One region of the Paenibacillus sp. BC26 genome, then DNA from elsewhere that is predicted to be linked to it. Evidence: riboswitches for the same ligand, from Rfam matches in the RefSeq annotation. Region 1 holds a riboswitch; the other holds the start of a gene.

Region 1 (4,974 bases):
CAGGGGCGGTCGGCTATGAGGATTTCCACTATTTCAGCCGCATTTTCAGACGCTGGGAAGGCATGTCTGCCATGCAGTTCAGGAAGCTTTCGCGGACTCTATAGAAGAAGGACAGCCTCAGCATCATCCGTGAGATGATCGAGACTGTCCTTTTCATTAAGATAACGTCTAATGGAACTCTTGCACGCCGGAATTGACTCTTTTTACGCAAAATGCCCCTTTGGTTTCTTGCCGATCCATCTCTCGTCAACTTTATCGCTGGCTGACTGATATCTGGTGTCCACGCTAAGCCGATAATGATTGGTTGTATTCTCCAAGGAACAATGCATGAGGAACATTCCGAATATAAGAACATCCCCGGCCCGGAACTCGGTCGTTGCCCATTTGCCGCCGAACTTCTCCGTGATCGCAAGCGGATCATCCGTATAATGGCCAACCCCGTCGCGATCCGAGTCTTTTTTGCCGTAAGTGGCTTTTAATTCTTCAAAGTTATGAGAGTTCAAACACAGCGCAAGGCCTCCCATCGCATAATTAACATCCCCTATCGGAGACCAGACTGTATAGAGGTTATGAGTTCCCCTGCCCATGTAGATGATATCGTAGTGTGCGCCGGTGTAATCGCCTTTCCCTACCGCCCGGAGCCACTTATAGTGATACGTCATCGTTTTTTCTCCCATCAGTTCGTCAAAGAAGCGCAGGACATGCTCTCCGTTTAAAACGTTCAGCAGCTCCGGCAGATCCTCGTTCGTGCCGCCCATGAAGATCGACTTGCTTCCATCGGCCATGATGCCTTCTTCCAGAAGCGTGTCGCGATTCAACTTCCCCATTCGATCTATCTTCTCTAAAATGCGCTTGCGCGCGCTCAGCACTTCTTCTCGTTTATGAAAATCGCGCAGCAGCAAATAGCCGTCTTCCTGCAACCGGTTACGAATCGCATCAACGTCATGCAGAATATCGTTAGAGCTTCTTAATGCCGTCAAATGCGGCCCTCCAAGCTCCAATTCCCTCGAACCTACTTTAACCATCATGTCGCCTTGCCCCTTTCGATTTGTATAACGTAAGTTTAAGGGGGAACTCCGTGCAACACCATGGAAAAAAATCATTCAAACATGTATAATCGTACAAAATATAAGAAGAATCCAAATGGTGATAGTGGGGGTTTTACATTTATATGGCTTATATCAATATTCCCTATCAACTCGCGGAAACGCAGTCTCCGCCGCCATGTCAATTTAAATCAATTTGGAAGGTTGAAGCAAATAACAGCTATCAAGTCGTTCATCCTCAAGGCCTAACGTTACCCGGGCTATTCGTTACCTTAGAGGGAAAAGGTAAATTCGTTCAAGAGAATGAGGAAACGGTGCTTACCGCGGGAACCTTGCTCTTCGTGCAAGAGCTGCTTCCCTGCTCTTATGGTTGCGATGATGACAATTGGAAATTTTATTTTATTCATGTTGATCAGCTTGCCATGATTCATCATTTAGGTCTCCCAATCGGAGAACGAATCACGTCCGCCAAAATAAACGACGCCATTCGGTTATGTGAACGCCTCATCGAGATTCTCATTATCAAATCGACCGGCTACGATTACGCGGCGAATATCATTCTCCAAGAATTGCTGCTCTTATTTGCCGGAGACCAAATCATTAAACTCCATAGCAATCTCGATTTGGAAGACATCCTGCTCCACATGCATCGCAGCATCGCTCAGCCGTTCCGAAGCGAAGACTACATTCGTCACAGCGGTTTGTCTCGGACCGCATTCTTTTCCCAATTTCGTCAGGTGACCGGGAAATCCCCTAACCAGTACATGCTGGAGCTCAAGCTTGCATCCGCCAAAGCCTCACTGGAAGCGACAAACACTTCCGTAAAGGACATCGCAGCCGCACTCCACTTTTACGATGAATTCCACTTATCGAAATCGTTTAAGAATCGTTACGGCGTCTCTCCCCGTTTCTATCGAAAAACGAATACCTAGTTCTATTCGTGTTCCGTATTGGGATGCAATCAGGCGTCGCCCTCTTGACAATCGGGTTGACTATATAGCATAATGGAAAAAATTTAATATGTATTTTTCTTATCAAGAGTAGGTGGAGGGACAAGCCCGATGATACCCGGCAACCGACAACCCTTTGATTATCAAAGGAGTGCACGGTGCTAATTCTTGCGGAACGCTTTATTGGGCGAATCTGGGAGATAAGAGCGAGGATCAATGACATTACATTCCTATGACCTTCTCTGATTCCAGAGAAGGTCATTTTTGTTTGCTATACAACAACTACACTTGTGTACTGGAGGATCATGATGCTGAACACGATTCCTGACCATGCGGCGATAGACGAGTCGGCCGAGTATCACCGAGATACGCTTCCCCAGCTGATTGCTTTGCTCAATTTGAGAAATTCGGTCATCGGCTATTCGTTGGAGTTTATGCAGCAGTGTAAGATAAGCCGTATTGAATGTTTTCGCTTTGACAGTGAGCTTGCGGATAAGCTGGCACCGGGCCACGCGAGCGAATATTTCTGCGGATTAATTGCGATCACAACGAATACGGGAGCAGTTGGTGCAGCGGAGTTTGCCATCCCTCGCAAAGACTTGAATTGCGACTTGGTGATGTGGGCTTCCCCCCTTCAGCGGATGAAGGGGCAGACGCTGCTCGAGAGCTTCGGCTACGTTCAGAGCAAGCTGGAGTCTTGGGGATCGCTGAGATCCGAGCTCATCGCGTCAGCGCTGTTGAAGCTCAATGGGAACGCTGAGCCGGCAGCAGCTCGGACCGAGGAGCAACGCCACCTCTGGGATCGGTCGCATCTGCTTCGCCATACGCAAGCGTTTGTTTCGTTCTGAGTGGAGCCAGCTCCTTGGCTGACAAGCTGCTTTTCCCTTCGGAGCAGCCGAGGAGGAATGCTGCCGGTTTGACCGGCGGCAGGCGACAGCTGCGGCGTGGCGGGGCGGCTGGTAAAATTGGGTGCAGCTCGCTTGGCATGGGGCACTCGGGCATTCTGCACCTGGCACCGGCCCCCGGTTTCCGGTTTCCGGCACCCGACATCTGGCATTCAGCACCTTACACCTCATATTCGGCATTCGGCATTCGGCATCCTACACCCATCACCCCACACCCCACAGCCCACACCTCACACCCACACCCGACATTCGGAGTTCGGCATTCGGCATCCTACACTGGACACACGGCATTCGGCTTCTGGCACCTAACACCTAATACCCGCCCCCCGAACCCCGGCATCAATATCCCGAAATACTCTAACGAATCCTACAGGCCTTATTTGAGCGAAAATACCTCCAAAAAAATTCTAACGAATCGTAGCAGCCTTATTTGGTGGATTTCGAGTGTCTTGAGGCCATTTCCTCCGAAATAAGACCTCTGTGATTCGTTAGAATCTCGAAACTCCGAAAATCGATGAAATAAGACCTGTACGATTCGTTAGAATTTGAGACACCCGATTGCGGCATACTGCACCGTATCACGCCCATTATTCAGCATTGCTCATCCGGCGTTCATGAGCATGTTAGATCGGGAAACATGCCGGTTGCGGATGCCCCACCGTATCACACTCATTATGCAGCTTTGCTCACACGCCGTTTCTCCTGCCGCTGCTTGATGGTCGATTCCGCCAATAACGCGGCGACGATTAGCATCGCGGTGAATGTCCATAACGCCTCGCGTTTTCGCTCAGGTGCGAGGTCGAAGTGGGCGTGTCCAAGCCGCTCCATCGCTTGTTTCATAAGCGCCACCTGCAGGTCGGGATTATTCTGCGCGCCACCGGCGTTTAGACGGAAACCGTTGTTTTGGTGGGGGCTGTCGAGTCCATCTTTGACCGTCAGCGTCACGTCGATGCCCAGCTGTGCGCAAATATCCAGCAATGGCTTGGAGAACGCGCCGTACGGGAAAGCAAGCACATGGTTCGAGGTGCCGAGCTTCTGCTCCAAAATGAGATTCGCTTGCTCCAGATCAGCTTTTACCCGCTGCATGTATTCCTTCTTCGTCTCCCTCCTGCCCTTATCTTTCAAATAAACAGGTCCGGTCAACGCAGCAATTAATTGCTTGCCCTTCGCATCCCTTGGCACATAGCGATGAGAATCGAAGGAATGGCTGTAAAATGAAATTCCTGTCCGGCTCATCTCCCTTACCTGCTCCCAATCCAGTTTAGGAACCCCGGCATGCCTAGGATTACCCACCGAGCTGACGATTAGAAAGTTGGTTGCCGGTGCTTTATACTTGCGCAGGATCGGATAGACATCCTGATAGAAAGATTCATAGCCGTCGTCGAACGTGAGCAGCACCGCATTTTCCGGAACACGGTCTCCCCGCAAAATGAATCCTCGATACTGATCCATCGTGATCCAATGAAAATTGTTAGCCTTCATTAATTCAAGCTGGCGCTCAAACTTAACGACGGATAACGCGCCGGCATCGTGCGGCTTCTTCATGACTTCATGATACATGAGCACAATCACGTGATCCTTATAGTACATGCCGTGAGGTTCAACGGGACCAGGCTTTAAGTCACCGTTACCGGCCGCGCTCTCTCCACCGTAGAATAATCGTCCCACTAGCGGTATTCGTGCATGATAAGTTTGGATGGTCAATACGCAGCAAAGTGCAGTCAGTCCCAGCAGTAAGCACTTAAGTACCGCGTTTCTGGTTTTTAAGGACATAAGGTCAACTCCGAGGTTCAATGTAAAGGTGATTTAACCAATCGCAACGGTCTATTATTCGACGAAGCCAATTCGACAAATGTTGCCCTGGCGATCAAATCACGATTACATGAAGCGCACATGGCGTTTTACCTGACTTGGATACATGCAAAAGCCGCCTAAAGAGGCGGCTTTTCGCGCAAATCAATATACATGCACCACTAAGAGCTATTACTTCAACCTTGCCCGAAGCTCGCAAATCCGGAAAGACCAAATAAATGTCCGCGTCGCAGAGGAAATGAAGATGCCGAGCTCATCCTG
Region 2 (4,974 bases), on a different contig from region 1:
GCGCATCGGCAATACGTTGAAGACGTTGAAGCATTATCCGGAGCTGCTTAAATATATGGCGTCCTTCTGGTTCTTCAACGATGGCATTAGCACGGTTATCGTCATGGCGACGATCTATGGCAGCGGCATCGGGATTGAAACGATGGACTTGATAGCCGCACTGCTTATTACGCAGTTTGTCGGCTATCCGAGCACGCTGCTCTTCATCCGATTCGCCTCGCGCATCGGAATGAAGAAGTCGCTTTACTGTTCGCTGCTTGTGTATGTGCTGATTGTTTTGCTTGGCTATTTCATGACGAGCGCGCTCCACTTCTATGCGCTGGCCATTATGGTCGGATTCGTGCAAGGAGGGAGCCAAGCGACGGCGAGATCGCTGTATGCCACATTGGTGCCGCCATCGCGAACGGCAGAATTTTTCGGCTTCCTGAGCTTATCCAGCAAATTCGCCGCTGTAGCCGGACCAGCCGTCTTCTCCGTTGTCGGCACGATAACCGGTTCCAGCCGTTTAGGCATATTAGCATTGCTGGCGTTTTTCATCATTGGCATCATCCTGCTGTATTATGTGAATTTAGACAAAGGCCGTAAGGAAGCGCTGGCAGGAGAGGGACTTATGTAGCTAATTCCTTGCCAATTCCTCGCAAACATCATACCAAGGCATCGTTTGAATGGACTTCAAGCGATGCCTTTTTACATGTCGGAATTCCTATTGAATGCGGAGGGAAAAGAAGGTATAATCAGTCGAAAAGCGAACTGACGTTCGATGAACGATTCAACATAAGTCAGTCAGAATGAGGGGGGCAGGTATGAAAGGGACGACACATCTGGCCATTGGCGTCGCAATCGGGGTGGTTGCTGCCGCAACACATCCCGTTACGCTAACAAACGCCGCGGCATTTATCATCGTTGCGGCATTTTCCGCTTTAAGCGCGGATTTGGATGGTACGAATATGCTGAGCAGCAAGCTTAGCAAGCCGGCGAGGATAATACGTGCACTTATGCTATGGGGCGGAGTTGCGGCAGGAGCAGCAGCGGTCTTTTGGTATTGGTTTGAAGATCAATTTTATCCCTATCTCACGATTGCCGCGGCAGCCTTGTTTCTTCTGGGGCTGGTATCACGGAATGGCATGATTCGAGATGCGCTCGTGAGCGCAATTGGATTAGCGCTTCTCTATGCAGGTTATTCGATCGGCCATAATTGGCTGATGGGGCTCGGACTTTATGTGGCATGGGTTCCGTGGCTGAATCATCGGGGGTTAACGCATACCGTATGGGCAGTGGTTGCTTGGGGAGCGATCGGCTGGGGGCTGGAGCAGCAGCTCGAGATCGAGGGAATTGCCTATACCGCAATAAGCGGTTATCTGTCCCACCTTGTAGCGGATACATTAACGCCAAGCGGCGTCAAATGGCTGTACCCGCTGACGAAGAAGACCTTTAAGCTTCCGTTCGGTTAAGCAAATAAAAAAGCTCTCCCGCGGTCGCCATGCGTCCCTGGAGAGCTTTTTTTGGTTAGCCTTTCATAGCCACTCTTTCTTGCGGAAAATAAAAAACATCCCGAAACCGAGCAAGAGCATAAACGTGAGCAGCAAGTAAGAGCCGCCGTGCAGATGGAGCCCAGGTATAAAGTCGAAATTCATTCCGTAAATCCCGGTAATGAAGGTAAGTGGCATGAAGATCGTGGTCAGCGCGGTAAAGACGCGCATGATTTCATTCGCGCGGTTCGCAAGCGAAGACTGGTAAGCCTCTCGTAAGTTGCCCATCAGATCGCGGTAGGTCTCGAAAGTCTCGGCGATTTTGACGGCATTCTCATAGATATCGCTAAAGTACTTCTGCAATTGATCGTCGATTAGCTTCAAGTCTTTCTTATTAAGTGTTGCGATTAGCTCCTTCTGAGGTCCAAGCACTTTCTTGAGCCAGAGAATCTCGCTTCGAAGTCCGATAATTTCGTTCAGATGCGATTTCTTGGTGTGGACCAGAATATCTTCTTCCAAGCTCTCGATCCGCGCCTCAATCCGATCGCCGACGAGGAAGTAATTATCAACGACGATATCGACCAAATGATAGAGGAAACGGTCGGGGCGGCTGACTTGCTCTTCAAGCAGGATCGGCTTCAACGTGCGAAGCTCGTTAATTTTCTGTTTCGTAACGGTAATAATATAATGGCGGCCCAGAAAAATGTTCAAGGCGCGTAGAAAAATTTCTTCATCATCAAAACGGATGCTGTTAATTACAATAAAATAATGGCCTTCATGAATTTCAATCTTAGGCCGCTGCTCTTCTTCGCTCAAACAGTCTTCGACTGCCAGTTCGTGCAGCGCGAATATCGGCTGGAGCACAGCGAGGTCATCTACATCGGCATCGATCCAGTAGAAACCTTCGGCAGGTGGCACGACGGCTGCTTGAATGTCATCAACCGGTGCGAAAACACCTTGATTCACGTGACGGATTTTCATCCGCGTTCCTCCTCTCGTTGTTGCAGTAATTCCCGGATGCCGGCTATGAGGAGGAGAACAGAATCAAGCAACATCAAGCAAACCGTATTGCGCGTTGCGTGCTGCTTGCTCTAGTCCATCTATCTAGAAGCGGCGCGTTTGCGAATACGGTTGGATGACGTCAGCCTTCCTGTTATCTTCCGTGTAAACCGGTTATCAGTGCGGTTGCCCGCAGGCCTCGGGTCGCCTTCCATAGTCGTAAACACCCCTTTATTGGTCAATTATTCACTGCTTAAAGCGTAATTCTTGTCTAGTATACTCCGACAATGTCTTTCCATTCAAGAAGAAAGTAGCGTCCATGGTTCTGTAACAGCATATGCGGGGAAAAGCCCATGGTTACGCGTTTTTTGTCGATGGGAGCAGGGCTGCTCCTTGACGGGAATAAAGGAATGATTTAAAGTAAGAACTAAGGTGTTTCTTTAATTAAATAAGCAAGCTTTCTTATCAAGAGCAGGCGGAGGGACTAGCCCGATGAAGCCCGGCAACCGGCGTGTAAACGTACGGTGCTAATTCTTGCGGAAACGTATGTTTCTGAGAGATGAGAGGCGCATGAACGATACATTTGTGCCCCTCTCTTAGGAGAGGGGCTGTTTTCATTGCGCGCCTCAGTGACAATCCAAGCAGACAGGAGAGATTATCATGCCAATTAAAGTACCGGACCAATTGCCTGCGAAAGATGTTCTAACGGACGAGAATATCTTTCTAATGGATGAGAGCGTAGCCTATCATCAAGATATCCGCCCGCTGCGGATTGCTATTCTCAATTTAATGCCAACCAAAGAAACGACCGAAACGCAGCTGCTCCGTTTAATCGGGAACACGCCGCTGCAGGTGGAAGTCGTGCTGCTTCATCCTCGGACCCATACATCCAAGAATACGTCGTCCGAGCATTTGGAGTCGTTTTACAAAACATTCGAAGATATCAAGCACGAGTATTATGATGGCTTGGTGATTACCGGCGCACCTGTAGAGACGCTTCCATTCGAAGAGGTCAACTATTGGGAAGAGCTGAAGGACATTATGGATTGGTCGGCTCGTCGCGTAACGTCAACCTTCCATATCTGTTGGGGCGCACAAGCCGGATTATATCACCACTACGGCATTCCCAAATACGAGCTGCCGGATAAGGTGTTCGGCGTATTCCCGCACACGGTCGAGAAGCGCAATGTTCCTCTTGTACGGGGCTTTGACGAGCTGTTCCTTGTTCCGCAATCGCGTCATACGGAAGTTCGCCGCGATGATATCGCCAATATCGGGGATCTCGATATTTTGTCTGAATCGCCGGATGCCGGCGTGTATCTGGTCGCTTCCAAGGACGGAAGACAAGTATTCGTTACCGGCCACTCGGAATATGATCCGTTGTCCCTCAAAGCCGAATACGATCGTGACGTGGCAAAAGGAATGGATATTGCTTTACCGAAGAACTACTATCCAAACAACGATCCGTCGAAGATTCCGCTGTCGAGCTGGAGGGCGCATGCCAATCTGTTGTTCTCGAACTGGCTGAACTACTACGTTTATCAGCAAACGCCTTATGATTTGGGTGCAGGCATTTAAATAAGAAGGTCATTAATCGACGAGAGGGAGTCACTTCTGATGAAAATAGAAAGCCGCTTAGCACAAATTGGATCCATTAAAGAGCCGGTTACCGGAGCGATTAGTTTCCCGGTGTACCAAGCAACAGCTTTCCGCCATCCGAAACTTGGCGAAAGCACCGGCTTTGACTATGCCCGCACGAAGAGTCCGACTCGCAGCGTGCTGGAAGAAGCAGCTGCAGAGCTGGAGTCCGGCGACGCAGCGTTTGCGTGCAGCAGCGGCATGGCTGCGCTGACGACTGTCTTCTCGCTGTTTGGCCAAGGCGATCATTTGCTCGTTTCCTTGGATCTGTACGGCGGTACATACCGCTTGCTGGAGAAGATTATGACTCGCTTTGGCGTGTCGGCTTCTTACGTGGATACGAATGATATTGATGCGATGAACCAGCTGGTTACGCCGGCTACGAAAGCGATCTTGATCGAGACTCCGACGAATCCGCTGATGATGATTACGGATTTGGAGCGCGTTTGTTCATGGGCGAAGTCCAAAGGCTTGCTGTCCATTGTAGATAACACGCTGCTCACTCCGTTCTTCCAACGTCCGATTGAGCTTGGTGCCGACGTCATCGTGCATAGCGCGACGAAGTACCTTGGCGGTCACAATGACGTGCTGGCAGGCCTTATTGTCACGAAGGGCAAGGAGCTGTCCGCTGAGATGGGATTCCTCCATAACTCCCTCGGCGCTGTACTGGGACCTCAGGATTCATGGCTGCTGATGCGCGGCATGAAGACGCTGGCGCTGCGGATGGAACGCCATCAAGCGAATGCAACGGCGATCGCGAACTGGCTGCTGACGCATGAAATAATCGAAGATGTGTACTACCCGGCGCTGCCTCATCACCCGGGTCATGAGGTACAGAACCGTCAATCGTCCGGTAACACGGGCATTT

The links. A riboswitch is a leader RNA that binds a small molecule or an ion and turns the genes downstream of it on or off. The one in region 1 is predicted to bind S-adenosylmethionine.
Region 2: another riboswitch for S-adenosylmethionine. It lies ahead of metA (homoserine O-acetyltransferase MetA); the one in region 1 lies ahead of BM412_RS16090 (hypothetical protein).

Annotation. Positions count from the first base shown of each region.
Region 1 covers NZ_FPAD01000001.1:3,554,019-3,558,992, forward strand. Annotated here, with positions in the region: gene BM412_RS16075 (helix-turn-helix transcriptional regulator) at 1-104, shown strand, start outside; gene BM412_RS16080 (phytanoyl-CoA dioxygenase family protein) at 204-1,028, opposite strand; gene BM412_RS16085 (AraC family transcriptional regulator) at 1,172-1,978, shown strand; SAM riboswitch class I at 2,075-2,203, shown strand; gene BM412_RS16090 (hypothetical protein) at 2,305-2,844, shown strand; gene BM412_RS16095 (polysaccharide deacetylase family protein) at 3,574-4,674, opposite strand; gene BM412_RS16100 (glycoside hydrolase family protein) at 4,885-4,974, opposite strand, start outside.
Region 2 covers NZ_FPAD01000002.1:199,527-204,500, reverse strand. Annotated here, with positions in the region: gene BM412_RS17300 (MFS transporter) at 1-616, shown strand, start outside; gene BM412_RS17295 (metal-dependent hydrolase) at 804-1,451, shown strand; gene corA (magnesium/cobalt transporter CorA) at 1,515-2,450, opposite strand; SAM riboswitch class I at 2,928-3,034, shown strand; gene metA (homoserine O-acetyltransferase MetA) at 3,129-4,046, shown strand; gene BM412_RS17280 (PLP-dependent transferase) at 4,086-4,974, shown strand, end outside.